DNA from 2 places in the Sphingomonas sp. KR3-1 genome. Region 2 is predicted to be linked to the other one. Evidence: riboswitches for the same ligand, from Rfam matches in the RefSeq annotation. Region 2 holds a riboswitch; the other holds the start of a gene.

Region 1 (15,242 bases), on a different contig from region 2:
GTGCGGCCCTTGCTTTCGAGTGCAAGCGTTCCGATCCAGCCCCTGATCGCCCGGGCGATGTCGCCGGCGAGCTTGCGGGTGGCATCGCTGACCCATTCCTCCTCGTCCGCCTCGCTGCCGCCCTCGATGACCGGCGGCCACAGCGTCACCGTGCCCGAGCCCGGGACCTCGCTGGCATGCTGCTCGAGGTCGGAAAGTTCGCCCATGCCCGGTGCCGGCAGCACGCCGAGCGCGGCATCGACGAACTCGAGCACCGGACGCGTCGAACGGAAACTGTGGGTGAGCGACAGCTCCTCGACTTCGCGGGGCTCCACATCGAAGTCTGGATCGGGCTGGATGCGCGATTTCGCCAGGAAGCGCTCGAACGCGGCGCGGAAGAAGATCGGATCGGTGCCCTGGAAGCCGAAGATCGCCTGCTTGTAGTCGCCCACGGTGAACAGCGTGCGGATCGTCTCGGCCTTGATCCCCTCGCCGACGAAGAACTCGTCCGCGATCGCGCTGACGATCGCCCATTGCTGGGGATTGGTGTCCTGCGCCTCGTCGATCAGGACATGCTCGGTCGCCTGGTCGAGCTTGTAGCGCACCCATTCGCCCATGCCGGGGCTGCCGAGCAACGCGACGGTGGCGTGGATCAGGTCGTTGAAATCGACCGCGCCGAGGCGGCGCTTGGCCTGCTTGTAGGTCTCGGCATAGATCCGGCCCGCCTCGAGCCCGCGCGCGAGCAGGTCGGCATAGGCGGCCTGGGTCTTCATGCCGAGCAGCTGCGCGCAGCTATCGTAGAGCCGCATCGCATAGTCGGGGTAACCGGCATCCTGCGGCGCCTGGCCCTTGCCGAAGGAGCGCGGCTCGCCCTTGGCGGTGGCCCAGACGCCGTGCAGCTCGGCAAGGGTCGCGGCGCGCGCCTCGGAACCCCTGGCGAGCCAGCCGACGATGATGTCGGCGCGCTCGAGGCCCGACCTGGTGCCCCAGTCGGCACTCATCGTCGCGACCGCGCGCAAACTTGCAAGATCGAACTGGTCGTCGCCGCAGCGCCGGGCGATCTCGGCATCGACATCGCCGAGCGGCAGGCCGAGCGCCTCGCGCAGATAAGGCTGGATCAGCAGGGGCAGCTCGGCGAGCGCCTCGCCCTCGCGCGCGCAGGCCTTGAGGAAATCCTCGGCCTTGCCCTCGCCCAGCCGCAGCGACAGCGCGCCGACGGCGTCCACCACCCATTCGCGGTGGTCGCGCGTCGCATCGACAAGCATCTCGGCCAGCGCCTCGCGCGCCAGCACCGCTTCCTCGCGCTGGTCGAGCGGGCGGAAGCCGGGGACGAGGCCGGCTTCCATCGGGAAGGCGGCGAGCAGCGACTGGCAGAAGCTGTGGATCGTCTGGATGCGGATGCCGCCGCCGGGCGCGTCGAGCACCTTGGCGAAGAGCTGGCGGGCCTTTTCGCGGCCGGCGGGCGAGATGTTCTCGCCCAGCGCCTCGAGATCGGCGGCCAGTTCGGTGTCCGATGCGCGCACCCAGCGGGCAAGCCGGCTGGTGATCCGCTCGGACATCTCGGCCGCGCCGGCCTTGGTGAAGGTGAGGCAGAGGATCGCACCGGGATCGGTGCCGCCGAGCAGCAGTCGCCAGACGCGCGCGGCGAGCACCTGGGTCTTGCCGGTGCCGGCCGAGGCGGAGAGCCAGATATGGCGGCCGGGGTCACTGGCGGCTTTCTGGTTGCCCTTGAGTTTGTGGAGGGGACGGACTTCAGTCATTTGGGATGCCCCCGGCGGTTGAGCGCAGCTATTCCCCGGCGAGAAGAAGGGCGGATCGCCCTCAACTCAATCACGGCCATACCATTCGTCGCGGCGCATCAGCTGGTCGTACTCGGCATAGGGCGCGTATTCGGGCACCAGCTTGGCGGTGAAGGGGGCGTCGCCGGTCAGCCAGGCGCGGACCGCCTCGGCGAAATGGTGCGCGGCGATATCGACGAACTCCTCAGCCGGGATCGGCTCCTTCTTCTTCGGATCGACGGGGCTGTCGACATAGCCGAAGCCGCCGGTGCGCGGCGAGCGGGCGAGCGACCAATATTCGAAGGCCTTGGCGACGCCCTCGATGTCCGCGAATCCGCCCCTTTCCGCGATCAGCCCGAGCAGGCCGAGCTGGAGGCTGAACCCGGCGCGGACGGCGCGGGTGCTCGGCGGCTGGCCGGTCTTGTAGTCGACGATCGCCAGGCTGCCGTCCGCCAGGCGATCGATCCGGTCGAACTTGCCGCGCAGCTTGACGCCAGCGAACTCGATAGCGCCGTCGAGCTCGACCGCGAGCACCTTGCGCTCCGGGGCTTCGGCGATCTGGCGGGCGATCCAGTCGATCGCCTCCATCAAGCGCGGCTGCCAGAGCGCGCGCATCATCGGGCGGGTACGCTCGTCCGCCAGCATCGCCTCGGCACGGGCGCGCAGCCTGGCCGGATCGCAGCTATCGAGTTCGAACCATTTCTGAAGAACGTCGTGCACCGCGGTGCCACGCCACGCCGCGCTGGGATCGGCATCGACCGGATCGAGCGGCGCGAGCCTGAGCAGGCGGCGGGCGTAGAAGGCATAAGGATCGGCCTTCAGGCGATCGACCTCGGTGACCGAGATCGCTTTGGGGCGATCCTCGACCGGGGGCGAAGGCTCGGGGCGCTCGGCGGGCTCATGCGCGCCGGGATTGTCGATCGCGTGGAGCCAGGCGGCGAGATCGGGCGCGCGATCGAGGCCGCCCGAGAGCGCCTCGAGGCGGAGCCAGAACCGCGAGGCGATGGTCGGCGCGGTCGCGTCGCGCCTTGCGCGGGTGAGCAGGACTTCGGGGGCGCCCAGCGCGCCGGCAAGGTCGTGCGCGGCCAGGCCGATGCGGCGTTCGAGGCCGGGCAGGTTGAGCTCGGTGCGGATGCGCGGCGCGAGCCAGGGATCGGGCGCAGGCAGGCTCGGCCAGACGCCTTCGTTGAGCCCCGAGAGGATCATCAGATCGGCGGTCTGCAGCCGCGCCTCGAGCTGGCCGAGGATCGCGAGGCGCGGATGGCCGCCCTGGGGCGGGCGCACCGCGATCTGGTCCATCAGCGTGCGCAGCATCGGCGCGAGCGTCTCGGGGTCGGCGCGGACCGGACCGTCGGCGGCTTCGCGCTCGAGATCGTCGAGCAGGGTCGCGGCGGCCCGCCCCTCGGCGCGGCTCCACAGGCCGTCGCCGCCGAGCGCCTGGGCGGCTTCGCGCAGCGCGGCGAGGAGGGCCGGGATCGGCTGGGCGCCGCTTGCGAAGGCTGCTTCCAGCGGGGCGAGCAGTGCCCTGGCCTCGGGCCACCAGCGCTCGGCAGCCTTGCGGAGCGCGCCGCCCCTGCCCTCCTGCTCGGCGAGATAGCGGTCGACGCCGGTGAGGTCAGGCGCCGGGCGGGGTCCGCGCAGCGCCCGATCGAGCAGGCGGGCGCCGTCGAGCCACTCGGTGCGCGCCTCGGGCATCACCAGCGGGTGCTTGAGCAGGGTCAGCAGCGGCAGCGGGGCGAAGCGCTGGGCAGCGGCGTCGGCGAGCGCGAGCAGGAGCGTGCCGGGCGGCAGGATCGAGAGCGGCTGGCCGGCGGAATCGTCGACGATGATCCCCCAGCGGGCGCAATGCGCGGCGACGCGGCGGGCGAGCGCGCGATCGGGCGTGACCAGCGCCGCGGTGCGGCCAGGAGTCTCCAGCGCCTGGCGCAGCGCGAGGGCAATGGCCTGGGCTTCCTCGGCCGGCGTGGCAACTTCGAGCGCGCGGACGCCGTCGAGCTTGCGCTCGCGCTCGGGCAAAGTCGTCCAGCTATGCGTCAACTCGGGCGGCTGCATCGCCGAGGCGATCGCCTTGCTGCGCGACGGCGCGGCGTCATGTTCGCTCGCCGCCCGCCAGGGATCGAACTCGCTGCGGTGCACGCCCATCCGCTCGAGCAGGAGCTTCAGATGGAATTGCGGATGCGTCTCGAGGTTGCGCTTGCGGCGGCCGTCGGGATCGGGGGCGTGCGGGCCGAGCAGGTCCCATTCCGCGTCGCTCAGGCCGATGCCGAGATCGGGGAGGACGACCATGCCCTGCGGCAGGCCGGCGACGGTGCGCTGGAGCCGGGCGATCGCCGGCGCGCTGGCGGTGATGCCGGCGGCGCAGACGAAGCCCTGGGGCGGGTTCTGGCGCCAACGCCTGGCGACCTTGTCGATCAGCAGGCGGCGGCGATCGGCCAGGTCGATGCGGCCGAGCCGGGCGAGTTCGCGCGGCCAGGCCTGGAGGACGATCTCGAACAGATGAAGCGCGCGTTCCCAATGGGCGGAAAGCTCGGGGGCGAGGTTGAGCTCCTTGAGCGTGCCCGGCGCGACTTCCTCGATCAGCAGCTGGTCGAGCGTGGCGGCGAGGTCGCCGGCCAGGCGCACGGCCTCGGCGGCATCGTGGCGCGGCTCGGCCTGCTGGATCAGGCGGGCGAGGATGAGCTGGCGCTGGAGCGGCGCGACCGCGGGGGCGACCGGATCGGGATCGCCGGCGGCATCGAACATCGCCTCATCGAGCTCGGGATCGCCGACCGCGACGAGGCGCGGCAGCAGCAGCCCGCCGCCGCTGGCGCGGACGAAGGCGTCTTGGATCGCCTTCTTGGCGCGGTTGTTGGGGAGCAGGATGATGCCGCGGGCGAGCGCCATCGGGTCGGCCCCGAAGCGCTTGATCAGCCCGTTCGCCAGCGCATCACCGAACGCGCGGTGCGGGGGGATGGTGTAGAGGTGGAGCTGGTCGGGCATTGAGACTCTAAAGCCCCTCCCCTTCAGGGGAGGGGTTGGGGTGGGGAATGTGTCTCACAGAGACCTGCGCTTGGGAAGACTGCCCCACCCCAACCCCTCCCCTGAGTGGGAGGGGCTAGGCAGGTTTACACCGCCGCCAGCACGTCCTCGGCTTCCTTGACCGCGCCGGGCGTGCCGACATCGAACCACAGCCCCTGGTGGACCACGCCCCAGAGCCGCCCGGCCTCCATCGCGCGATTCCAGAAGAGGTTGGTCGAGAACGGGCCTTCGGGCCAATCCCGGATCACGCGCGGCGAGAGGATCTGAGCGCCGGCATAGACGAAGGGCGCGAGGCGGCCAGGCTTGCGGCGCTCGGTGATGCGGCCGAGCGGGTCGAGGCGGAAATCGCCCTGGCCCTTGTGGCTGCACGCAAGCGCCAGCGGGACGAGCAGGAGCAGCGCGTCCATCTTTTGATCGTTCCAGGCGGCGGCGAGGGCGTGGAGGGAGGTTATTGGGCCGTCGACCCACAAGGTATCGCTGTTGACCGTGAAAAAGGGCTTTTCGCCGAGAATCGCGCGCGCCTGGACGATACCGCCGCCGGTTTCCATCAATTGCGCGCGCTCGTCCGAGATCTGCACGTCGATGTCGCCGGCACGGGCCTTCAAGTGCGCCTCGACCTGGTCCGCCAGATAATGGACGTTGACCACCGCGCGCTTGATCCCGGCCTCGCGCAGGTGGTCCATCGTGTGATCGAGCAGCGTCTTGCCGGCGACCTCGACCAGCGGCTTGGGGCGCGTCACGGTGAGCGGGCGCATGCGCTTGCCCAGCCCCGCGGCCATCACCATCGCCGTCTCGGGCATGGCGACGTCCGGATTGGGGCGCAGCGAATAGGTGGCGGAGGGCTTCATGCGCCGGCAATGGTCAGCGGGTCGCCGCGCATGTCCTCGGGCACGTTCGCCGCGAACCAGTCGGCGACGGGCTTGAGCGCGGGGTGGCGCAGGTCGCGGTTGAGATAGGTCCAGACGCGCGGGCACAGGCCCGGGTAGCGCGGCTTGCCGTCGCGGACCCACAGGCGGGTGAAGATCCCGACGATCTTGGCGTTCCGCTGCGCGCCGAGCACGTGATAGGCGATATCGAACGCGTCCCCCGCGCCGGTGATGCGCTTGTAGCGATCGAGCATCGCCGTCTCGAGGCTCTCGGGCACGTCGCGGCGCGCGTCCTGCAGCAGCGAGACGAGGTCATAGGCGGGATGGCCCGCCAGCGCGTCCTGGAAGTCGAGCAGGCCCAAGGTCTCCGCGCTACCGTCGATCAGCATGATGTTCTCGACATGATAGTCGCGCAGCACGGTGACAGGCGTGTGACCCGTCAGCACCGGGGCGAGGACCTGGTCCCAGGCGGCGCGATAGCCCGCGAGATCCGCCTCGAGCCCGACCGCGGGGCAATACCATTCGGGGAGCAGGTCCGCCTCGCGGTGATATTCCGCCAGCGTGTAGGGCTTGAGCAGGTCCGCTGCGGGCACCTCGGCGAGGCGGATGATCAGGTCGATCGCCTCTTCGTAGAGGCGCAGCTCGCTCTCGGGCGCGGCATCGACGGTCTCGCGCATGCGGGCGTCGCCGAAGTCCTGGATGAGGACGAGGCCCTCGGCCAGGTCCTCGTGGAGGATCTCGGGCGCGGCGAAGCCATGCCCGGTCAGCCAGCGGGCGATGTTGATGAAGGGGCGCGGATCCTCGTGCGGCGGCGGCGCGTCCATCAGGATCGCGGTGCGATCATGCTCCACGACGCGGAAATAGCGGCGGAACGAGGCGTCGCCGGCGAGCGGACGGATCTCCGCGCCTCCCCAACCGGCGGCTTCGAGAAAGTCGGGCGCCGCGGCGGGCGGATTCATGTCAGGAACCATCGGTCCTTCCATGCCGCCGGGACCTTGGCTGTCAAGGCGCGCGCGCCATCCGGTGCCACATCCAGGGACAACCACAGCGCATCATGCCACGCCGAATCGCCCAGACGCTCGGGCCATTCGACGATCAGCAGCGAATCATGACGGGCATCGTCGAGCCCGAGCTCCTCGGCTTCCTGCGGGTCGTCGAGCCGGTAGAGATCGACGTGCAGCACCGGGAAGCGCACCTCCGGCGGGTCATAGGGCTGGACGATCGCGAAGCTCGGCGACGGCGCCTCCTCCTCCAGCCCGAGCGCGGCGAGCAGCCCGCGGGCGATGCTGGTCTTGCCGGCGCCGAGCGGCCCCGAGAGCGCAATCACGTCGCCGGGGCGCGCGACTCCGGCGAGCCTGCGGCCCAGTTCGAGCGATTCTTCCGGCGAGCGCAGCAGCATCGCCCTCCCCTATCGCGCCGGCGCCGGCTTGAACACTTCGTTGACGAAGATCTGCGAGAATGCGCAGCCATGGACGAGGAAGTGCGATCTCCCACCGCCCGCTGGATCGACCGGATCCTGCTAGCCGCATTCATCCCCTTCTATTTCTTCAGCCAGGACCTGATCGGCGACGTCTCGCTGGAGGGGCTCGACCGCTATGTCCTCTCCGCCCCCGCCGGCAGCACGCGCGACGAGATCGACGGGCGGATCGCGCATTTCAGGCATTGCTACTACCGCGCGCCGAGCCGCACCGACACGGGCGACGCGGTCGACTATCTCTACCGCGGCACGACCAGCGATGTCGGCTATTTCGTGTCGGTGAAGGTGCATTGCCCGTTCGGGCCGGGCGGCACGCTGGCCGGCCAGTGCACGCGCCAGCAATGGGCGCTGATCCCGTCGGATGTGGACGCACAGGAAAAGCGGAGCGGCTGGCTGGTGAACTCGGCGCCGGAATATTCGAATGCGGGTGCGCCGGAGTGCCCGGTGGAGGACTGAGGCTTGTTCTCCCCTCCCTGCAAGGGAGGGGCTGGGGGTGGGTTGCGGCCCCGGCGAAGCCGGGGCCGCCCAGCCGGCCGGCCGGTGAAGCAGAAAAGGCCGGGCATCGAGCCCGACCTTTTCTAACCCACCCCTAACCCCTCCCTTGCAGGGAGGGGAACATCGTTCACTTGCGCGGCAATTCCACCGTTACCAGCGTGCCTTCGCCCGGTTCGGAGATCAGCTCGATCCGGCCGCGATGCGCCTCGACGAACTGCTTGGCGAGGGGGAGGCCGAGCCCGGTCGCGCGGTCGCCGCCGCGGGCGTTGCCGAACTGGGCGAAGCGATCGAAGGCGCTGGCCGCCGCCTCGCGGCTCATGCCCGGGCCATTGTCCGAGACGATGACGCGGGCGACGCGGCTGTTGCCGTCGAGATGGAGCAGCACCCTGCCCTGCTCGGGCGTCGCCGCGACGGCGTGGCGCAGCAGATGCTCGATGATCTGGCGGATGCGGCGCGGATCGCCGGTGATGCTGCCCGCGCTGCCGGCATCCTCGACCACCAGCTCGATCCCCTTGGCCTTGGCGAGCGGCGCGACCGCCTCGGCGGCGTTGTGCGCGGCGATCTCGATATCGACCGGCGCCTTTTCGAGCGGCGTGCCTTCGTTCTGCGTGAGATCGAGCACATCGTCGATCAGCACGCCGAGCCGCTCGACCGAGACCAGGATCGCCTCGGCATATTCGCGGCCGCTCTCGCTCAGCGGGCCCGCAAAGCCGCCGTCGAGCATCTCGGCAAAGCCCTTGATCGACGTGAGCGGGGTGCGCAGCTCGTAGCTCATATTGGCGAGGAACGAGGTCTTGACGCGGTCGGCCGCCTCCAGCGCCTCGTTGCGGGCGCTCAAGGCCCGCTCGGCGCGGTGGTGATCGGTGGTGTCGAGCATCGTCACCAGCGCATTGCCGTCGGGCAGCGGCACCGCGGTGATGTCGAAATGGCGGCCATCGGCAAAGGCGATGCTGCTCCCGCGCGACTGGCGGTCCTGCGCGGCGATGCGGATCAGGTCGCCGATGATGTCGGCGCGCGAGGCCTTGGCGAGCTTCGGCCCGGCGGCGCGGACGAGCTGCTGGACCTGGGGATGGCCGTCGAGGAAGGCGTCCTCGAAATCCCAGACCTGGCGGAACTTGCGGTTCCACAGCTGCAGCCGGCCCTTGCCGAACACGGCGACCGCCTCGGCCAGGCTTTCCAGCGTGGCGGTGCGCACCTGCTGCATCTCGCCATGCTCGCGCTGCAGCTCGAACTGCTGGGTCTGGTCCTCGAACAGCAGCAGCAGCCCGCCCTCGGGCAGCGGCTGGGCGACGACGCGCAGATGGGTGGCGCCGACGCTCCACGTCTCCTCGACCGCGTCGGGCGAGACGAACCATTCGCGCCGCTCCGCCTTCCATGCCGGATAGTCGCGCACCTCAGGCAGGCGATTGGCCTCGCGCATGCGATCGAGCACGCGATCGAATTCGGGGCGATCGGCCAGCCACTCGTTCTTCACCGCGAACATGCGGCGGAAGGGCTGGTTGGAGAAGATCAGGCTGCGATCGGCGCCGAACTGCGCCACGCCCGACGAGATCTTGTCGAGCATCGCGCGCTGGGCCTGGGCGAAGCGCTTGAGGCCGCCGCGCGCCTGCTCGAGCTCCTCGACATCGACCGCGAAGCCGGCGACGCCGCCAGTGGAGAGCGGCATGTCGTGCAGGCGCAGCATGCGGCGGGTGCCGCCGATCGTCGCGGGCATCGCCGCGGTCTGCGGCTCGCCGGTATCGCGCGCGATCGCGGCATTGGCGAGCGGCCCGCCCATGCCGACCCCTTCGACCAGCTCGAGCCCGCGGGCGACGACGTCCTCGGCATCCTTGCCCTCGACCGCGGCGACATAGGCCGAATTGACCATCAGCAGGCGCAGATCGGCGCCGCGATACCACATCGGCATCGGCGACGCCTCGATCAGCGCGGTGAGCGCATCGAACGCGGCGCGCAGGCGCGTGGCCTCGCGCTGGAGGCGGTTGATCTCGGACTGGCTCTCGGTCGCGTCGAGGAACCAGAGGACGACGCCGCCCGGCGCGTTGACCGCCTGCGGCGCGCGCTCGCCGATCACCAGCAGCGCGCGCTCGGAGCCGCGGGCGCGGACCGAGAGGCTGAACGGCTTGCCGGCCTTTTGCGCGGCGGCGACATGGACGGCGAGCGCATCGGCATCCTCGGGCAGCAGCCCGGCATCCTTGCCGCTCAGATCCTCGACCGCGCGCGGCAGGTCCTGCAGGCCGAGCCAGTCGCCAAGGCGGCGCGGCAGCTCGATCCGGCCATCGGCGCGGATCAGCATCGCCTGGGCGGGCGAGCCGCTGACCAGGGCGCCGAGCTGGGCATTGGTCTCGGCGATGCCGGCGGCTTCGGCGCGCGCGCGCAGGCCGGCGAACAGCGCCCAGACGCCGCCGATCACGAGCAGCGCAAGCGCGGCGCCTGCGATCACCGCAGCCGATTGCGTGATATGGATCAAAGCGCGCCGCTCCGGGGGATCATCCCAATCCCTTAGGCCAGTTTGTCGCCAAACGAAAAGGGCCCGGCTTGCGGCCGGGCCCTTCCTTTTTTCGCTTCGCAGCGGATCAGTAGCGATAGTGATCCGGCTTGAACGGGCCCTCGACCGGCACGCCGATATAATCGGCCTGCTTCTTCGAGAGCTTGGTGAGCTTGACGCCCAGCTTCTCGAGGTGGAGCTCGGCGACCTTCTCGTCGAGGTGCTTCGGCAGGACGTAGACGTCGTTGCCGTAGGTTTCCGACTTGGTCCACAGCTCGATCTGGGCGAGCGTCTGGTTGGTGAAGGACGACGACATCACGAACGACGGGTGGCCGGTCGCGTTGCCGAGGTTCACCAGGCGGCCCTTCGACAGGATGATGATCTGCTTGCCGTCCGGGAACTCGACCAGGTCGACCTGCGGCTTCACTTCGGTCCACTTGTAGTTCGACAGGCCCGAGATCTGAATCTCGCTGTCGAAGTGGCCGATGTTGCAGACGATCGCCATGTTCTTCATGCCGGCCATGTGCTCGGCGGTGATGACGTCGGCGTTGCCGGTGGCGGTGACGAAGATGTCCGAGCGGGTGACCGCCTCTTCCATCGTCACGACTTCATAGCCTTCCATCGCCGCCTGCAGCGCGCAGATCGGATCGATCTCGGTGACGAGCACGCGGGCGCCGCCATTGCGCAGCGACGCGGCCGAGCCCTTGCCGACATCGCCGAAGCCGGCGACGGTGGCGACCTTGCCGGCGAGCATCACGTCGGTGCCGCGGCGGATCGCGTCGACCAGCGATTCCTTGCAGCCATAGAGGTTGTCGAACTTCGACTTGGTGACGCTGTCGTTGACGTTGATCGCCGGGAACGGGAGCTCGCCCTTCTTGGCGATGTGATAGAGGCGGTGGACGCCGGTGGTGGTCTCTTCCGAGACGCCCTTGATGTTCTTCACCGTCTCGGTGAGGTAGCCCGGCTTGCGCTTGATGAATTCCTTCACCGCGCGCTGCATCTCGACTTCCTCGTCATTCTCCGGCTCGCCGAACGACTGGCCGGCCTCGAGCTTGGCGCCCCACAGCGCGAACATCGTCGCGTCGCCGCCGTCGTCGAGGATCATGTTGCAGGTCTCGTCGCCCCAATCGAAGATCGAGCCGACATAGTCCCAATATTCGGCCAGGCTCTCGCCCTTGATCGCGAACACCGGCACGCCCGACGCGGCGATGGCGGCGGCGGCGTGGTCCTGCGTCGAGTAGATGTTGCAGGTCGCCCAGCGGACCTTGGCGCCGAGCGCGGTCAGCGTCTCGATCAGCACCGCGGTCTGGATCGTCATGTGGAGCGAGCCGGTGATGCGTGCGCCCGCGAGCGGCTGCGACGCGCCGAACTCCGAGCGGAGCGCCATCAGGCCGGGCATCTCGGTCTCGGCGATGTTGATCTCGGCGCGGCCGAAATCAGCGAGCGAGATGTCCTTAACGACGTAATCCTTGTCGAGCACGGTAGCCACTTGTCTGTCTCCAGATGTGAATCAGTTGCGCGCCGGGAATCGCCGGCCGCGATGCGCGCGCCCTAGCCGCTTCGCCGCGCGGGCGCAATTCCGAATATAAAGATATCTTTATATGTCGCTTGACGGGGCGTCCCGCGGGGCGGATGCTCAGGGCGTCGAGGTTCTTCCGGCCGGCCCGGAAGCTAAGACGGGAAGCCGGTGCGAGCCCGGCGCTGCCCCCGCAACTGTGAGCGGCGAGCGGCGATCCAGCATGTCACTGAGGGCGCGCCCTTGGGAAGACGGATCGTCCGCGCTGACCCGCGAGCCAGGAGACCTGCCTCGGCGCGATATCGTCCACCGGCGGGGTGCCCGGTCTGGTCGCTTGCATGCCGCGGCCAGCGATGCGCCGCGCGCGCCGGTGTCCATGCTCGCCCCGCCCAACCGGGTTTGCAGATCATGACCATTCCTTCCCCCGTCCGCCTCATCGACATGGTGTTCCCCGGCGACACCAACCACCACGGTACCTTGTTCGGCGGGGTCGCGCTGGCGCATATGGACAAGGTCGCGTTCCTCGCCGCCTCGCGCCACGGCCGCGCCGCCTTCGTCACCGCCGCCTCCGAGCGGATCGACTTCGCCGCGCCGGCGCTGAAGGGCGAGCTGATCGAGGCGACGGGCCGCGTCGTCCGCGTCGGCACGCGCTCGCTCGACGTCGAGGTCGAGCTGGTCGCCGAGGCGCTGCTCAGCGGCGAGCGGCGGCTGTGCACGCGCGGGCGCTTCACGCTGGTCGCGCCGGCGGGCGGGCCGCTGCCGCCGCTCGCGCCGGCCGAGCCGGAGCCCGAACCCGCCGACGTGCTGCGCATGGCCGACATGGTCTTCCCGCCCCAGACCAACCATTACGGCACGCTGTTCGGCGGCGAGGCGCTGCGGATGCTGGGCAAGGCGGCGTTCATCGCGGCGACGCGGGATACGCGCAAGGTGATGGTGATGGCCGCCTCCGAGCGCGTCGACTTCACCACGCCGATCCGCGAGGGCGAGATGATCGAGCTGGCCGCCCGGGTGACGATGCGCGGCAACCGCTCGCAGCGGGTGCGGGTCGAGCTATGGGCGGAGGACCTGCTCAGCGGCGCGCGCCGGCGCGCGGCCTCGGCGGAGTTCGTGATGGTTGCGACCGCGCCCGCCACGACCTAGACGGAAGCGGAGTGCGGAGCTTTGGTACCCCAAGTTTCGGCCCGTGACGAAAGGATCGGGCCGGGGCAGGATCGTTGCATATCCTTCCTCACGCCCGCGAGTTCCCCATGTTCAAAATTGTAGCGTCCGCGTTGTTCCTCTCGCTCGCCTGGACCTTGCCCGCCGCCGCACAGGGCGCGGCAGCGGAGGAGGTGAGCAGCGCCGGGGACGTTCCCGATCACGGCAATCCGGAGGCCGCCGCCCGGGCCTGGGCCGAGGCGAAGCGCAATGCTCCCGAGCAGGTGAGGCAGAATTGCTGGAATCTCGGCTGCATGGTGATCGTCAACCAGACGAGCGACTATGACGTGATCGGCTTCTATGTCGATTCGGCCAAGCCGGGGAAGCATCCCTTCTGGAGCGGCAACCAGTTCGGCGAGCCGCTGCCCCCGGAACGGGCGACGCTGCGCTTCAAGACCGGCAATGCCGAGACCTGCGCCCTGCCGGTGCGCTTCGTGCTGCGCCAGCGGGACACCCATGCGAAGGTGGACGTGACCGGCACCGCCAGCTTCTGCTCCTCGCCGCACCAGGACACGCTGGTGCGGATCAATGCGCCGGACGGGCCCCAGGGCAAGGTCTATGTCCGCGGCGACGACGAGGCGCCGCCGCTGCCGCAGACGCACTGATCGAACGGCTCAGTCGCACCAGAGGACGGTGTTCACCAGATGCGGCCTGGCGCAGCCCCTGGCGGGGAGCGGAAGCTTCATGCCCGGGCGCCACAGGCCGAGCCGGCGCTCGATATTGGGCATTTCGGAGTCGATCACCGCGAGCGGATTGCCATCGCCATAATGGGTCGCGCTGCGATAGCGCAGGGCCTGGGTGTAGCGCAGCGCGGAATCGGGCTTGCTGACGGTGATCCAGTAGCCGAACGGCTTGTCATCGGTCGGCTCGGCGGAGATCATCGCGCCCTGAAGCGGGCCGCCCGCCACGTAGCGGACCTCCTGGTTGTTGTTGCGCCCCGCACGCCTGGCATAGACGGAGACGAACGCGTCCTTCGCGCGGTCATAGGCGAGCAGCTGGGTCGAGACGCGCTGGTCGCCATTGCCGCTGTGCACGCTCGCGAGCTGCACGAGCAACAGCGCCCGCCCGCCAGCTGGATGCACGATGCGCGCGCTCTCCAGATAGTGCGGTACGTCGAACAGGTCGGGCGCCGGCCCCACGTGGAGCGCCTGGGAGAGGTCCGGGCTGCAGCTACGTCCCCCATCCCGGCTGAGGCACAGGGTGAGCGCCCCGGGCTCGGGATTGTCGGCGACGTCGACGGAATCCGGCCCCTGGACGACGGTCAGCCGCCAGGGCGCACGCGTAGCGAACGGCTTGGCCAGGTCGAGTGTGGCGCTCTGCTTGGCTTGGGGCGCCGCCGCACCCCCGGCGAGCAGCGCCAGCACCAGCGCCGCGCGGATCATGCCGTCCCCGCGCTGTTCGCCAGCATCCGGGGATCGATCCCCGCCCCGGCAAAGGCGACTGCCCAGCGGTCCTCGGCATCGATGTCGTAGATCAGGTCGGGCGTGCCGGCGGTGTTGAACCAGCCGTGCCGCGCCATCTCGTTGTCGAGCTGGCCCTCGCCCCAGCCGGCATAGCCGAGCGCGATGAGATATTTGGACGGGCCGGTGCCGTCGGCGATCGCGCGCAGCACGTCGACCGTGCCGGACAGCGCCCAGCGCCCGCCGACGTTGATCGTGTCCTGCCCGCCCCAATCGGGCGAATGGAGGACGAAGCCGCGTCGCGGCTCCACCGGACCGCCGAAATGGACCGGCCCGTCGGGCGCGAGGCCGGGATCGATCTCGAACTGCTTGAGCAGGTCGTGCAGGCTCAGCCCCTCGATCGTGTCGCCGATGCCGATGCCGAGCGCGCCCTCCTGGTCATGCGCGCACATCGCGATCACCGCGTGATCGAAGCGCGGATCGCCGATGCCCGGCATGGCGAGGAGGAATTGTCCGGTGAGGAAAGGCGTCGAGTCCATGGCCGATCAACGTAGCCGCACCGTTTCGGCTCCGCCACGCTTGAAAATCGAACGGCAATCGCCCTTCGCCCTGCGCTTGCCGAAGGCCCATTCCGCCTTTCCCAAAGGCGCGGAAGAAAGTACGGGGCTTCGACAAGCTCAGCCCGAACGGGGTTGAGGGCAGGAGAACGCATGATGACCATCCAGGTTGGCGACCGCATCCCCAGCATCACTTTCGTCAAGGTGACGGAGGGCGGCCCCGAGCAGATCAGCTCGGACGACTATTTCGCCGGCCGCAAGGTTGCGCTGTTCTCGGTGCCGGGTGCCTTCACCCCGACCTGCTCGGCCAAGCACCTGCCGGGCTTCGTCGAGAAGGCCGACGAGATCCTCGCCAAGGGCGTGGACGAGATCGCCTGCACCGCAGTCAACGACGCGTTCGTGATGGGCGCATGGGGCAAGGCCAGCGGCGTCGAGGGCAAGGTGACGATGCTCGCCGACGGCAATGGCGACTTC
Region 2 (15,242 bases):
GGCCGGCGAACAGCTCGCCCGGGGTGAGCCAGACGGTGCCGCAGATCAGCGATAGCAGCGAGGCGATCAGCAGCACCGCTAGCAGCGCCGGGATGAGCCAGCGATTCATTGCCGTGCTCCTGCAAAGGGAAGGGGAGTGTTCGCGCGTGCGGCGGCGATCTTAAGCTGTTCGCGGAGCAGCCGAACGGCCTCCGCGATGCGCGGCGTGCCGCAGACATAATAGGCCTGGGGGATGTTCAGCATGCGCCCCTGGCTCGACCAGAAGCGGCGAACGACGCGGTGCGCCTCGACATCGTCGCCCAGGCTCGGCTTGGGCACGCCGGGCGCGCCCTGGACCAGCAGCGGGGGAGCGGCCTCGAGCAGCACTTCGGCATCGGGCCGTCCATAGTTGGAGGCGGGCGGATCGGCCGCGACATTATGGGCGCCCGCCGCTTCGAAGATCGCGCCCGGCAGCGTGCCGGCGCCGCTGCCAAAGCCGAACCGGTCCCAGGCGGCGATGCGATAAGTGGCATGCGGCGCACGGGCAAGCGCGGCGAGTTTTGCGTCCATCTCGGCGATCAGCGCCTCGCCCCGCGCGACCTCGCCCACGGCGGCGGCAACCTGGCGGGTCATGCTGCGGATATCGTCGAAGCTGTTCGCTGCGCCGACTTCGATCATCGGATAGTTCAGCCGCTTGAGCATGCTGCGCACCGCTGGTGTGGAGAAGGGGCTGGCGATCACGAGGTCGGGCTTCTGGCGGACCACTTCCTCGGCGAGGCCGTGGTTGATCGCCACGCGTTTCGCCTCGGCCGCCATCAGCGAATCGCCCGGATCGAGCGACAGCATGGTCACCGATGCGATGCGCTCGGGCGGCAGCAGCTCGAGCACGAGCTGATCGGTGCAGGTATTGAGCGACATCACCCGCATCGGCTTGCGCAGCGGGGCAGTGCCGTTCGCCGGCCGCTCCGCGCTGCCGGTCGAAACCGGCAGCGCGGCGGCTAGCAGCCCGAGAGCCAGGCCGAGGCTACGCATCAGAAGGCAAGGCGCACGCCGCCATAGCCGGCGAGGCCCGGCGTCGCGTTGCCGAACACTTCCTCATACTTCACGTCGAACAGGTTCTCGACACGGCCGAACACCGAGACGCCCTTGATCACCTGATATTGCGCGCCAAGGTTCACCAGCGTGTACGGCTTGAGCGAGACGCGCACGGGCACGAAGCTCGGATCGGTATAGGCCAGATCGTCCATGCGGCCGTTGTAGCGTACGGTCAGCGTTCCCGAGAAGCGCTGGTCCTTGCTGAACAGCGTTGCGTTGAAGCTGGCGATGTCGCCCGGGCGGCGCACTTCGGTCACGCCGTCCTCGGTTGCCTCGAGATGCGTGTAGGCCGCATCGATCCGCACCTGCGCGATCGGCTGGAGCGTGGCGAACACCTCGAGACCGTGCTGCTTCGAATCCGTAGCGCGGTTGCCCGGCGTGGCGACAAAGTTCGGCGCCGGATAGGTGGTGTAGATCTCGTCCTTCAGCGTCGAATCGAACCGGGTCGCGCCGATCGTCGCCTTGCCATCCAGGAAGCGCTGGTCGATGCCGGCTTCCCAGCCTTCCGACTTTTCCGGCTTCAGGTTCGGGTTGCCGATATACTTGCCGTCCGCATAGCCGAACAGCTCGTAATAGAGCGGGTTCTTTACGCCGGTGCCGTAGGCGGCATGGACGTGCGTGTCGGTGGGCAGGCGGTAGCCGGCCTGGACGCGCCAGGTCGTCGTGTCGGCGAAGCGGTTGTTGTCGTCGTGGCGCACCGAAGCGCCGCCGGTGAAGCCGCCCGCGGTCAGCTCATATTCGGCGACCAGGCCGAGATTGTCGGTGCTGCGCTCGCCGGTGAACACATAGGGCGAGGGCGGCGAGGTGTTCTGGAACTGCTCGCGTTCCCAGTCGACCGCGGCGGTCAGCCGGTGGCGGATCGCGTCGGTGCCGAAGCGGAAGCTCGAGACGAACGAGCCCTTGTAGCGCTGGCCCTTGTCGCCATAGGCATAGCCGAACCCGTCATAATTCTTGCGGGTGGTGTCGGAGAACTGGCCCGAGACCGTGTTGGTCCAGCGGCCGTCGAGCGCGGTCAGCTCGGCGCTGAGCAGGCCGTAGAACGCTTCGTTGGTGAAATGCACGCCGGGGCTGTCGATCGTGTAGCCGAAGGTCGGGCTCGCCGGGTTGCTGTCGGTGTCGTTGGTCTCGGCGTCGGTGTAGCTGTAGCGCAGCACGCCGCTGAGCTTGAAATTCTCCGCAGCCTGCCAGTTCACCTTGGCGGTTGCGCCGACATTGTCCGAGCCGACATTGCGGCTGCCGCCGCGCGCGGTGGCATAGCCATCGGTGTGGTACCAGTTGCCCGACACCGCATAGTCGAACGCACCCGAAGCGCCGGCGGCACGGGCAGCGGTGCTGACGGTGCCGAACGAGCCGCCCTCGGCGCGCGCGCTGAACCCGGGGGCCTCGCGGCCCGAGAGCGTGATATAGTTGATCACGCCGCCGATCGCGTCCGAGCCATAGAGCGAGCTCTGCTGGCCGCGCAGCACTTCGATGCGCGCCGACGGATCGGCGATCAGCGTGCCGAAGTCATATTCGCCGTTATAGGGATCGGCGGCCTCGATGCCGTCGATCAGGACTAGCACATGGTTGCCTTCGGTGCCGCGGATGCGGATCTGGGTCTGGCTGCCGACCGCGCCGGTGCGGCTGACGGCGATGCCGGGCACGTCGCGCAGCACGTCGGAGACGATGCGGATCTGGCGCTGATCGAGCTGCTGCGCGTCGATAACGGTTGCCGATGCCGGCAGGTTCTCGAGCGGGATGCCTTCGCCCGAGCGCGACGCCGTGACGACGATCTTGTCCTGAGCGTCCTTGTCGGGCGCATTGTCGGTCTGGGCGAGTGCCGGCGTCGCCACGGCGATCGCGAGCAGGGAAGCGAAACTGGTCTTCAACATGGGTAATCCCCCCGCGCCTGTGCAACGAGGGCCGGGGCCTGCCGCGCGCTGCTGCGAACGACCGATACGAGCAACGGCGGGCGCTTGGTCGCCTGTCGCACGCACCGAAGCGGCCCCAGCCGCTTGGTCGTCGCTCAGACGGAGAGATACCGTGCCGTGACCATCCCCTGGGTCAGGGCAAGAGCGACCAAGCGCCGGCAGGTCTCCTGGCTCGCGGGTCATCGCTTGATGCACGGCCTTCCCAGACAAGCTCGTCCAGTGGCTGCCCCTTCGAGCGAAGGGGCCTGTGCATCGCGCTCACCGCTTACAGTTGCAGGGACAGCCGCGGATTTGAGTGGCAAGCCACTCGCACCGCATTCCCATATTAAGCCCCATTCGGGGCACCGGCGCGATCATGAGCCCCGGATGTCTCCCGGAGTTCGCGAGCGCCCATAGGGGCATTCGCGGGCCTTGCCAATCGCGCAGTTCAGGCGGTGGCGGGAATATCCCCGGTCCTGCCGTCGAGCGCGCGCCGCAGCGCGTCGCGGTCGAGCCGGCCTTCCCAGCGCGCCACGACGATCGTCGCGACGGCGTTGCCGACGAAGTTGGTCAGGCTGCGGCACTCGCTCATGAAGCGGTCGACGCCCAGGACAAGCGCTACCCCGGCTACGGGGATCGAAGGCACCACCATCAACGTCGCTGCGAGGGTGGCGAAACCAGCGCCGGTTACGCCTGCCGCGCCCTTGGAGGTGAGCATCGCGGTGCCGAGCAGGATGAGCTGCTCGCCGAGCGACAGATGGATCCCGGTGGCCTGGGCAATGAACAGCGCGGCGAGCGTCATGTAGATATTGGTGCCGTCGAGGTTGAACGAATAGCCGGCGGGCACGACCACGCCGACCACTTCCTTGTCACAGCCGGCGGCCTCCAGCTTCTCGATCAGCGCGGGCAGGGCGGCTTCGGACGAGGAGGCACCGAGGACGAGGAGCAGCTCGGCCTTGAGGTACCGCACCAGCTTGAAGATCGAGAAGCCGGCGAGCCAGCCGACCACGCCCAGCACGCCGAAGATGAACAGCGCCGCGGTGAGGTAGAAGGTCGCGACCAGCCCGCCGAGGTTGAGCAGGGCGGCCAGGCCATATTTGCCGATGGTGAACGCCATCGCCCCGAATGCGCCGACAGGGGCGGCGCGCATCAGGATGGCGACGATGCGGAACACCATCTGCGACGCCTGATCGAGCAGGTCGACCAGCGGGCGGACTCGCTCGCCGAGCCCGGACAGGGCGATGCCGCAGAGGATGGCGACGAAGAGGACCTGGAGGATGGAACCCTCGGTCAGCGCCGAGACGAGCGTGGTGGGGATGATCGCCATGACGAAGCCGATCACGCTGGTCTCATGCGCCTGCTTCTCGATGTCGGCGACCTTGGCCTCGCTCAGGGTGTGCGGGTCGATGTGCATGCCGGCGCCGGGCTGGATGACATGGGCGACGAGGAGGCCGATGAGCAGCGCCAGCGAGGAGAAGAACAGGAAGTAGGCCAGTGCCTTGAACACCACGCGGCCGAGCGATCCCAGCTCGCGGGCGCCGGCGATGCCGGTCACCAGGGTAAGGAAGATCACCGGGGCGATGATCATCTTGACCAAATTGACGAAGGCGTCGCCGAGCCATTTGAGCGACGCCCCGCCGGCGGGCCAGAGCGCGCCGACCAGGATGCCGGCGGCGATGCCGATCAGCACCTGGATGTAGAGCATCTGCCACCAGCGCTGCGCCCTGGGCGGTGCGGCGGCCGGGCCGGCTGCGACTGCGCTCATTCCTTCCTCCCCGTTTTCACCGGCATAGCCTAGCGCGCAAAGGCTCCAAACGGAAAAGGACGCCCCCTTGCGGGAGCGTCCTTCCTATCTCTCGGTCCGGCCAGGGGCCGGGTGCCGAACAGAGATCAGTGGGCGTTCGCCTGCGCGGCGTCGGCCTTGTTCTCTTCGACGTTCGCAGCGTTCTCGAGAACGGCTTCCGAAGCGGCGTTGGTGGTGTTGTCGGCAGCGGCTTCGTACGCAGCGGCATTCGCCTCGTGCGAATCGGCAACGTTCTCGGCGGTGGTGTTGGTGGTGCCGCCGTTGCAAGCCGCGAGCGACATCAGGCCGGCGGTCGCAGCAACAATGAGGATCTTCTTCATGTGGTGCTCCTAAAGGAACTCAAACGTTTCGCAGCCGGCCCGATTAGCCGTCGCGAACCGCTGGAATAGCGGTCGTTGCGTTTGCGTCAATCGCAAATTCACCCATTGACGGGATTTAGGACATTTTTTTGCCAAAATCTCGCCTGTTGGCGGCCATCAATGGCCGAGGCCGCCACAGGTTCCTTCACTCGCCCTGGCCCTTTGAGATCGGGGCAATATCCTCGGGCGCGTTCGCTGTCACGGCCAGCATCGCGGTCCAGGCTGCCACATTCTGGCGCAGCTGCTCGGGATCGATCTTGTCGAGCGTGTCGTCAGGCGTGTGGTGATAGTCGAAATAGCGCAAGCCGTTCTGGCTCATGTCGATCACGCCGACGCCGGTGTTGATCGTCGGGCCGACATCGGTGCCGCCATGCGCGACGCCGCGGCCCCGCGAGATGCCGAGCGGAGAGAGCACGCTCGCCAGCCGGTCCGCGATGGGCTTGGCGCCCTCGGACAGGTTCACTTCGAACTTCCAGACGCGGTCGGCGCCGAAATCGGATTCCTGCGCCAGGACATGGCGCTCGCCGGCATGCGCCTTGGCATAGGCATCGCCGCCGAAGCCGCCCGGCTCCTCGGCGCCGAACCAGACGACGCGGATCGTGCGCCGCGGCTGGCCGGCGTCCATGATCCGCTTGGCGGCAGCAGTGGTGATCGCCACGCCGGCGCCGTCGTCGATCGCGCCGGTGCCGAGATCCCAGCTGTCGAGATGCCCGCCGACCAGGATGATCCCCGCCGCGGGATCGCTGCCCGGCACTTCGGCGACGACATTGCCCGATTCGGCCTCGCCCTTCATGCCGGCGGTGATCTGCACGCGCAGCTTGACCGGACCGCGCTTGAGCAGCCGCTCGAGCTGCTCGGCATCGGGCAGCGACAGGGCGGCAGCGCCGATCGGCGTCACGCCCTTGGTCCAATTGGTCACGCCGGTATGCGGGTTGCGGTGATAATCGGTGCCGATCGAGCGGATCAGGATCGCCGCGGCGCCCTTGCTGGCCGCCAGGTTCGGGCCGGAGCGGCGGGCGGCGCCGTAATAGCCATATTGCGAGCCGTCCTGGGTGGGGGTCATCGCGTTGCTGACGAAGACGATCTTGCCCTTCACCGCTTCGGCGGGCGCAGCCTGGAGATCGGCGAGCGTGGGGAAATAGGCGACGTCGGCCTCGACCGGCTTCGGACCCGTCGAGCCCGAATTGCCGAGCGCGGCGATGGTGAGCTTCTGCGACGAGGCGCCCAGCACCTCCGCGGTCTCGAGCCCGCGCTGCCACAGCGGCATCTTGTAGGTCTCGATATGGACGTTCTTGAAGCCGAGCGCAGTGAGCTTCTTCACCGCCCAGGCACGCGCCCGCGCTTCCGCCTCGGTCGCGGCGAGGCGCTGGCCGATCTCGGTGGTCAGGCCCTCGACAATGTCCCAGGCCACGTCGTCCTTGAGCGCCGCGTCGCGCAGCGTGGCGGGATCCTGGGCGGCAGTCTGGGCCAGGGCGGGGAGGGGCAGGGCGAGCGCGGCGACGGCCGCGAGCAGGATGCGCTTGGTCATGGCGGCGGACGCTAGTCGCCCCCGAAACATTCGGCAATGCGCGGGGGCGTTTCCGCCAGGTTTCCGGTGCGGACATTCAACTGGATGGTTGAGCAATTCGTTGAATCCCTTGACAGTCCCACGTGCGGGTGAGGCACTCAACCACCTGGTTGAATATCGCCCAGGTCGCTGCTTCTCGTTCCGGGAAACGCCAACACAAGAAATCCAACATTGGGCACTTATCCCATTGAAACATGTAAGCGGACATGCCATACAATATGCATGAGTAAGGCACCCACTCTTCGCCAGTTCCAAGCACGCTTTCCGACTGAGGAAGCGTGCCTCGACCACCTGTTTCAGGTTCGGTATGGAACGGACTTCCATTGCCCGAAGTGCGGGCGCGAGGCGAAGTTCACCCGCATCGTGAAGCGCCGGGCTTACCAGTGCCAATGGTGCGCCCATCAGGTTTACCCGACTGCGGGAACACCCTTTGACCGCACTCGCACGCCGCTGCGTGATTGGTTCTTCGTGATGTTCCAGTTCTGCTCTTCGCGGAACGGCGTGGCCGCCAAGGAAGTCGAGCGCCAGCTAGGCGTCACCTACAAGACGGCTTGGCGCATGTGCCACCAGATCAGGGAATACATGGGCGAAATCGACGGCAACGGCCCGATTGGTGGTGATGGCAAGCTGGTGGAGATCGACGAGACGTTCGTAGGTGGGCGCCTAGATCGCGGTCACCGTGGTGGCGATCCAGCAGAAGGTAAGGCTATCGTATTCGGTATGCTTGAGCGCGACGGCGAAATCGTCACCCGCGTTATCCCGAACCGCACGCGCGGCACTGTCTTCCCGCTCATCAAAGGAACGGTGCAGGCCCGCACCGAAATCCATACCGATGAGTACCGGACCTATCTCACTATCGGGAACATGCCTGGGATGGCCTACACGCATAAGAGCGTGAACCACCGTGGCGGTGAATACGTTTCGCCCCAAGGCGCCACGGTGAACGCAATTGAAGGTTTCTGGGCCCAGCTAAAGCGCGGTATCAATGGCACCCATATTCACGTCAGCGCCAAGCATCTCCCGAAGTACCTCGGAGAGTTCGAATACCGCTGGAATATGCGCGACCGTCCGCACGAAATGTTGGATCGGCTGATGGTATCTTTTGTGCGGTAAGTAGAATCATGCGCTCATTTGGTGTATGAAATCCAAGCTATGTATATGGCTATTATCGCAAGCGGAATTGCCGCACTAGCAGCTATGGCTGCTACTATCGCTGCGTTCTTTGCAGTTCGCGCTGTCCGATACTGCTCGGCTTGGGAGGCCTCATTGCGCAAGCGCGATTCGTAATCGTAATTCGATAACCAATCTCGCGCCTTAACTGTCCATGCCTCGTTATATCCGCCAGTCATCAATTTAAGGCGAACTTGCTCGGGACCGTCTCCCTCAAAGCTATCGTCCATCCATTCCTCCCATCCTAACGAGAGGAATCCGCCTCCCGCTTATCGTCATCCTTGGGCGGCTCCGGCTGTTTCTTGCCAGCGCTTGGTGCCTGCCCGTTCGCCATCCGCTCTAGGAGGCGGTCGAAACGCTTGTTGAGGTCGTCGGTCATTTATTCTTATTAGCACGAAGCAACGTGCCGGCACATATCGCCACGACTCCTGAAAGGACGGCGGCCAATCCGCAATGCAGGATCATCATTTGCTGCTGAAGCATGGCGAAGTTTACGACAGAATCGGTCCGGTAGCGCTCGCCAAGGATGGTGGAGTATGGGACTTGAGTCTCCACTGAGACTTTCATGTTGAAAGCGGCGGTGGTCGCAATCGCGCCGACGACTACCAGCGCTAGTCCAACTATGAGAAGAGGGTGCATGGCCGCCGACTGCACAGGCGCTTCAACCCGCCGACTGTCTTGCCCGCTCGTTGAAAAACGGTAGCCACAGCTACAAGAGGCCGCTCCATCAATCTGGTCCGCCCCACACATCGGACATTGCTTCATATCTCGCCCCACGCTCCCCATCCCCGGCTAGCCGGGCGGTTTGGTCGCGCACGAGCGTGAGCAATGCGCCTCCCGTATTCACGCGAAGCGCTCTGGAGCCACCCGACAAGGGCGACTCACGCTCACGCACGTATGCGGACACCCCTCACGACCAAGATCGGAGTGACTCGCACAGGTTATGACGATTCTAAGGAGTTGGCTAGTCGGAAGGCTGGTCGCCTTTGGCGTCCTTCAGGCCTTGGATTTCAGCAGCATGGGTTGCGAGATGAGCTAGTTGGATGTCCCAGCGACGATCCATTTCGACTCTCAGGACGTTCACTTCATCGTGTAGAGACGGCTTAGAGCGCCAACGCTTTATGGGCTCCCATAGAAAGCACGCAATCGCCCCAAGTCCGGACAAAACAGCGATTACCGACCACCAATCAATGTTGGCCAAGCTCATTGTGCGAGCGCCTGTAGAAAGCGCGTCGAGCGCTTTACCAAGCGCCCACCACCCCGCCTCCTTACCAGAGGCGACGAATAGAATAGCCAGTGCACTCCCACTGCCAATCTGGATGGCTTTCCCCATCCCCCCATCATGCCGCTACCCTGCATTTCGTGGTACATGTCGGAGGGGGATAAGTGCCCAACATTGCAAGCGCAGGGTGAGAGGCCGATCCGATCACCACCGTCGTGGCAGCGCGTTGCCAATTGGCCGTCCCATCGCTACATCGCCGCCAAACTTCCTGCACATCCAGACCTGCGAACGGAGACCGCCACGTGGCCGCCCAATACGCCTTCGTCATGAAGGACATGACCAAGACCTTCCCCGGCGCTCCCAAGCCGGTGCTGAGCAACATCAACCTGCAATTCTACCAGGGTGCCAAGATCGGCATCGTCGGCCCCAACGGCGCCGGCAAGTCGACCCTGATGAAGATCATGGCGGGCGTCGACAAGGATTTCACCGGTGAGGCATGGCCGGGCGAGAACATCACCGTCGGCTATCTGCAGCAGGAGCCGGAGCTCGATCCCACGAAGAGCGTCCTCGAGAACGTCAAGGACGGCGCTCGCGAGACCGCCGACCTCGTCGAGCGCTTCAACGCGATCTCGGCCGAGATGGGCGATCCCAAGGACGACACCGATTTCGACGCGCTGATGGAGGAGATGGGCGAACTCCAGACCAAGATCGACGCGGTCGATGGCTGGACGCTCGACAACCAGCTCGAAGTCGCGATGGAAGCGCTACGCTGCCCGCCGGGCGACTGGCCGGTCGACAACCTGTCGGGCGGTGAGAAGCGCCGCATCGCGCTCACCCGGCTGCTGATCCAGAAGCCGTCGATCCTGCTGCTCGACGAACCGACCAACCACCTCGATGCCGAGAGCGTCCAGTGGCTCGAGCACCACCTCAAGGAATATGCCGGCGCGGTGCTGATGATCACCCACGACCGCTACTTCCTCGACAACGTGGTGGGCTGGATCCTCGAGATCGATCGCGGCAAGTATTTCCCGTACGAGGGCAATTACTCGACCTATCTGGAGAAGAAGGCCAAGCGCCTCGAGCAGGAGGACCGCGAGGAATCGAGCCGCCAGACAGCGATCAAGAACGAGCTCGAATGGATCCGGCAGGGCGCCAAGGGCCGCCAGACCAAGTCAAAGGCGCGTATCGCCAAGTTCGACCAGCTGGTTGAATCGCAGCAGAACCGCAAGCCGACCGGCGCCCAGATCGTCATCCAGGTGCCCGAGCGCCTGGGCGGCAAGGTGATCGAAGTGGAGAACATCTCCAAGGCCTATGGCGACAAGCTGCTGTTCGAGAATCTCTCGTTCACGCTGCCGGCCGGCGGCATCGTCGGCGTGATCGGCCCGAACGGCGCCGGCAAGTCGACTTTGTTCAAGATGATCACCGGCCAGGAAACGCCCGACGAGGGCACGATCGAAATGGGCTCGACCGTCCGTCTGGGCTATGTCGACCAGAGCCGCGATCACCTCGACGACAAGAAGAACGTCTGGGAGGAAATCTCGGGCGGTCACGATTACATGAAGGTCAATGGCCACGACGCCTCGACCCGCGCCTATGTGGGCGCGTTCAACTTCAAGGGCGCCGACCAGCAGAAGAATGTCGGCAAGCTCTCGGGCGGCGAGCGCAACCGCGTCAACATCGCCAAGATGCTCAAGCGCGGCGGCAACGTGCTGCTGCTCGACGAGCCGACCAACGATCTCGACGTCGAGACGCTGGGCGCGCTGGAGGAAGCGATCGAGAATTTCGCGGGCTGCGCCGTGGTCATCAGCCACGATCGCTTCTTCCTCGATCGTCTCGCCACGCACATCCTCGCTTTCGAAGGCAACAGCCATGTCGAATGGTTCGAAGGCAATTTCGAAGCCTATGAGGAAGACAAGCGCCGTCGCCTGGGCGATGCCGCCGATCGTCCGACCGCGCTGTCGTACAAGAAGCTGACGCGCTGAGGTTTTCCAGTCCGGCCAGAGGGCTGGGGCGGATACTTCACCGAAATCGAGACACGCCCGGGTGGAAACGCCCGGGCGTTTTCGTTGCGTTGCGGGGGTTTGCGGCGAAACACCTCTATAAATCCGGAAAGTTTGTATTTTTCCGGAGCCGAACGAATGACACTGAAGCAGAAGCTTCTTGCCGCGCTGGTGATGCTGGGGGTCGTGCTCGGCGCCGTGGTCGCCGGGTTCTCCTGGTCCGCCAGCACCAGCCGCGCCGCGCTGCAGACCGTGCTCAACGACCGCGTGATCCCGCTCAAGGACCTGAAGATGGTCGCGGACAGCTATGCGGTGGGCATCGTCGATTCCGCACAGAAGGCGCGCAGCGGCGCTATCAGCTTCGCCCAGGCCTCGGGCAACATCCAGAAGGCCAAGGCCGATGCCGATGCGGCGTGGAAGCGCTATGCCGCGTCGGAGGCGACCCCGGAGGAGGAGGCGCTCGCCAGGCAGGCCGAGGACGTCATGGCCAAGGCCAATGACGGCGTCGCCAGGCTCGAGGGCCTGCTGCAGGCCGGCGACCATGCCGGGATCGACCAGTTCGTCAGCAAGGAACTCTATGCCGATGTCGATCCGGTCTCCGACAAGGTCGGCAAGCTGGTCAACATGCAGATCAGCGTCGCCAGCGATGTGACCACCGCGGCGCTGGGCAAGGCCAATGTGGCGGCGGTCATCGTCGTCCTGCTCGGCCTGCTGGCGCTCGGCGTGCTGGGCGGCGCCTTCTTCATCGTCACCCGCAAGGTGGTCGCGCCGATCAAGGGGCTGGCCGAGGTGATCCACGGCATGGCCCGCGCCAGCGGCACCACCAAGGTGCCGCATACCGACCAGCAGGACGAGATCGGCGACATCGCCCGCTCGGTCGATGCCTATCTGGCTTCGGTGATCGAGAAGGAGCGCACCGCCGCGGCGGCCGCCGCCAAGACGCAGAAGATCGTCACCACGGCGCTGGCCGACGGCCTGTCGGCGCTGGCGGACGGCGACCTGACCGGCGAGATCCGCGTCGACTTCCCGGAGAGCTATGCGACGCTCAAGACCAACTTCAACAGCGCGCTGACCGCGCTGCGCAGCCTGATCGCGTCGGTGAACGAAGGTGCGGTGGCGATCCAGTCGGGCTCGACCGAGATCGCCCAGGCATCGGAAGACCTGGCGCGCCGCACCGAGGCCAGTGCCGCGAGCATCGAGGAAACCTCGGCCGCGCTCGCCCAGATGGACGAGCGGCTCCGCGGCTCGGTCGAAGCGGCGAGCCAGACGGTGCGCAGCGCCGACGAGGCGATCCGCGTGGTCGGCGACGGCCGCACGCTCGCCGAGCAGGCGGTCACCGCGATGGGCCGGGTCAGCGACAGCGCGCGCGGCATCGACGACGTGATCGAGGGCCTCGACAAGATCGCCTTCCAGACGCGGGTTCTGGCGATGAACGCGGCGGTGGAAGCCGGGCGTGCGGGCGAGGCCGGCCGCGGCTTCGCGGTGGTCGCTGACCTGGTCTCCGCGCTGGCGATGCGCGCCGAGGAAGAGGCCAAGCGCGCCCGCGAGCAGCTGACGGTGACGCAGGACGAAGTCGGCTCGGCGGTCGACGCGGTGCAGCGCATGGATACCGCGCTCGAGGCGATCTCGGGCGGCGTGGGCGCGGTGCACAAGCTGCTCGACGCGATGGCGGCGGACAACCAGGCGCAGTCGACCGCGATCACCCAGATCGTCAGCGCGGTGAGCGAGATGGACCGCGGCACGCAGCAGAACGCGGCGATGGTGGAAGAGACCTCGGCGGCCTCGCGCAACCTGGCGGTGGAGGTCTCCAACCTCGCCGACCAGGCCGGGCGCTTCCGCACCGGCCCGGCGACGAGCGCGACGCCGCGGGCGCACAAGGGCGCCGCGCTCCACGCCGTCGCTGCCTGAGGGCACACCGGGGATCGCGCAGCCTAGAAGCGGCGTGCGATCCCCAGGTACAGCTCGAGATCGGGGCTGGCGGCGTTGAGGCCGGCGACCATGCCGGTGTCGAGCTGGAGATTGCCGCGGGGCTGCCAGGCGAGCGAGACGCTGGCGAGCGCCTGGGTGGCGTGGCCGGCGGGATCCTGGTCGCGGATGCCCTGGAATTCGAGCGTGCCGGTCACCGACTTGGCGAGCGTGGCGCTGACGCCCACCGCGCTGCCATAGGCGAGGTGGCGGCCGTGGCGGTCGCCATCGACTGCCGCGTCGATCTCCGGGGTGAGCGAGACGCCGATGCTGTCGCTGAGGCTGTAGCTGAGCGGCACGATCAGCCCGCCGCCCCAATCGCCCGCGCCGAGCGTCTTCCCGCCGGTGGGGAGGGTGGCATAGGGCATGACCGCGGCGGCGAAGCCCGAGCCGTCCGGATGCGAGAGGTTGCGGCGAAGGGCGATGCTGGTGTCGCCGGTGCCCGTGCTGTGGTCGATCGCGCCGGCGAGGCGGTCGTGCGTGCGGACGGCGCCGAGCGCAGTCCAGCCGAGCTGGACCTCGGTGTGCGGGGTGACGCCGTAGCGCAGCAGCAGGTCGCCGAAGGTCCAGCTGTCGGTGCGCTGGGTGGAGTCGCGATCGAGCGACCAGTCGGCGAGGCCGGCTTCCACCACCAGATGGCCGGGATCGACCGTGCAGGCGGGGGTGTCGAGCCCCGGGCGGTCGGCGCAGAGCGGGCGCAGGTCCTGCGCCTGGGCGGAGGCGATGCCGCCGAACGCGGCGGCCGCCAGGAGGAGCGAGCGTTTCATGGCGCCTCTCTGCGCCTTTGGGGAGATGGGGTCCAGCCGGGCCGGACCCCATCTTGGCTCAGGCGCGCTTCGTCGCCGCGTCCGCGCTCCACGCGCCGCCGCCGGCGGCCGCGAGGTAGAGGAAGATGAAGCAGTAGAGCATGATCGCCTCGCCGCCGTTGACCGCCGGGAAGAACCCGCCCTTGGCGTGGACGAGGAAATAGCCGACCGCGCACATGCCCGAGGCGATGAACGCGATCGGGCGGGTGAACAGGCCGATGACGATCAGCGCGCCGCCGACCAGCTCGATCGTGCCCGCGGCATAGAGCAGCGGGTTGAGCGGCATCGGGAAGGGCGGAATGTTGAAGAACTTCGAGAGGCCGTGCTGCAGGAAACCGAGACCCGCGACGATGCGCAGGACGCTCAGCAGCTTGGCGGACCAGGTCGCCGGAATGGGCATGGGTGTTTCTCCTCGGCGGCACGCGTTTTTGCGCGCCGTTTCGAGGCTGAAATGTTTCACCTCATGTCCGTCCGGTCAACCGACGCCCGGGAAACCGTGCGTTTCCGCCCGCGCCGTGCCGCTCAGGCGGTGAAGCGCTTGGTGAAGCCCTTGGCATGCCGGTCGCCGGGCGACTGGAACGCCTCGACATGGTCGACCACGGCCATCGGCGGGCCCTCGCGCAGCGCCTCGGTGAGCGAGACCAGTGCCTCGTCATCGCCCTCGGCGAGCAGTTCCACCCGACCGTCGTTGAGGTTGCGAACCCAGCCCTTAACGCCCAGCTGCTTGGCAAGGCGAACCGCCCAGTCGCGATAGCCGACACGCTGCACGCGCCCCGACACCAGAATACGCTGTGCCGTCATATATTCCCCACGCTCTGTACCCGGCCGTGTCCCTTCCGGCCTGTCACACTTCTATCAACTTGAAGATGCGAGGGAATCATGCCGGGCGGCGGCTCGTCGCGCCTTAGGGGTAAGTGATCGCAATCACTTCATATTCGCGCTCGCCGGCGGGGAGCAGCACGCGCCGGAGGTCGCCCGTGGCGGCGCCGCGCAGCGCCCGGGCGATCGGCGAATTCCAGCCGACCAGCCCCTTGCCGGCATCCGCCTCGTCATCGCCGACCAGCGTGAGCGTGCGATGCTTGTCGTCTTCGTCGGCAATGGTGACGGTGGCGCCGAAATAGGCGCGGCTCTTGTCTTCCTGCTGCGCCGGATCGACGACCTTGGCCGCCTTCATCCGCTTCGACAGCCAGCCCAGCCGCCGGTCGATCTCGCGCAGACGCTTGCGGCCATAGATGTAATCGCCGTTCTCGGACCGATCGCCATTGCCGGCGGCCCAGCTGATCGTCTCGACCAGGGCGGGGCGCTCCTTGGCGAAGAGATTGTCGTACTCGGCGCGGAGGACGGCATAGCCGGCGGGGGTGATGTAGTTCGGGCGGTCCATTGGCT

What was found. A riboswitch is a leader RNA that binds a small molecule or an ion and turns the genes downstream of it on or off. The one in region 2 is predicted to bind cobalamin.
Region 1: it holds a riboswitch for cobalamin, as region 2 does, so the genes downstream of both, ABLE38_RS00555 (acyl-CoA thioesterase) here and ABLE38_RS18810 (TonB-dependent receptor) in region 2, are expected to answer to the same signal.

The regions. Positions count from the first base shown of each region.
Region 1 covers NZ_JBDZDQ010000001.1:100,719-115,960, forward strand. Annotated here, with positions in the region: gene addA (double-strand break repair helicase AddA) at 1-1,739, opposite strand, end outside; gene addB (double-strand break repair protein AddB) at 1,806-4,736, opposite strand; gene ABLE38_RS00525 (nucleotidyltransferase family protein) at 4,862-5,623, opposite strand; gene ABLE38_RS00530 (phosphotransferase) at 5,620-6,600, opposite strand; gene tsaE (tRNA (adenosine(37)-N6)-threonylcarbamoyltransferase complex ATPase subunit type 1 TsaE) at 6,597-7,040, opposite strand; gene ABLE38_RS00540 (hypothetical protein) at 7,110-7,574, shown strand; gene ABLE38_RS00545 (HAMP domain-containing sensor histidine kinase) at 7,741-10,080, opposite strand; gene ahcY (adenosylhomocysteinase) at 10,187-11,587, opposite strand; cobalamin riboswitch at 11,729-11,923, shown strand; gene ABLE38_RS00555 (acyl-CoA thioesterase) at 12,023-12,754, shown strand; gene ABLE38_RS00560 (hypothetical protein) at 12,862-13,416, shown strand; gene ABLE38_RS00565 (hypothetical protein) at 13,426-14,193, opposite strand; gene ABLE38_RS00570 (YqgE/AlgH family protein) at 14,190-14,750, opposite strand; gene ABLE38_RS00575 (peroxiredoxin) at 14,925-15,242, shown strand, end outside.
Region 2 covers NZ_JBDZDQ010000003.1:587,547-602,788, reverse strand. Annotated here, with positions in the region: gene ABLE38_RS18820 (iron ABC transporter permease) at 1-109, opposite strand, end outside; gene ABLE38_RS18815 (ABC transporter substrate-binding protein) at 106-1,011, opposite strand; gene ABLE38_RS18810 (TonB-dependent receptor) at 1,011-2,945, opposite strand; cobalamin riboswitch at 3,124-3,348, opposite strand; gene dctA (C4-dicarboxylate transporter DctA) at 3,412-4,728, opposite strand; gene ABLE38_RS18800 (hypothetical protein) at 4,854-5,087, opposite strand; gene ABLE38_RS18795 (M20/M25/M40 family metallo-hydrolase) at 5,272-6,654, opposite strand; gene ABLE38_RS18790 (IS1595 family transposase) at 6,916-7,806, shown strand; gene ABLE38_RS18785 (hypothetical protein) at 8,108-8,242, opposite strand; gene ABLE38_RS18780 (hypothetical protein) at 8,828-9,196, opposite strand; gene ettA (energy-dependent translational throttle protein EttA) at 9,388-11,067, shown strand; gene ABLE38_RS18770 (methyl-accepting chemotaxis protein) at 11,224-12,993, shown strand; gene ABLE38_RS18765 (transporter) at 13,017-13,817, opposite strand; gene ABLE38_RS18760 (DoxX family protein) at 13,876-14,256, opposite strand; gene ABLE38_RS18755 (acylphosphatase) at 14,379-14,657, opposite strand; gene greB (transcription elongation factor GreB) at 14,761-15,237, opposite strand.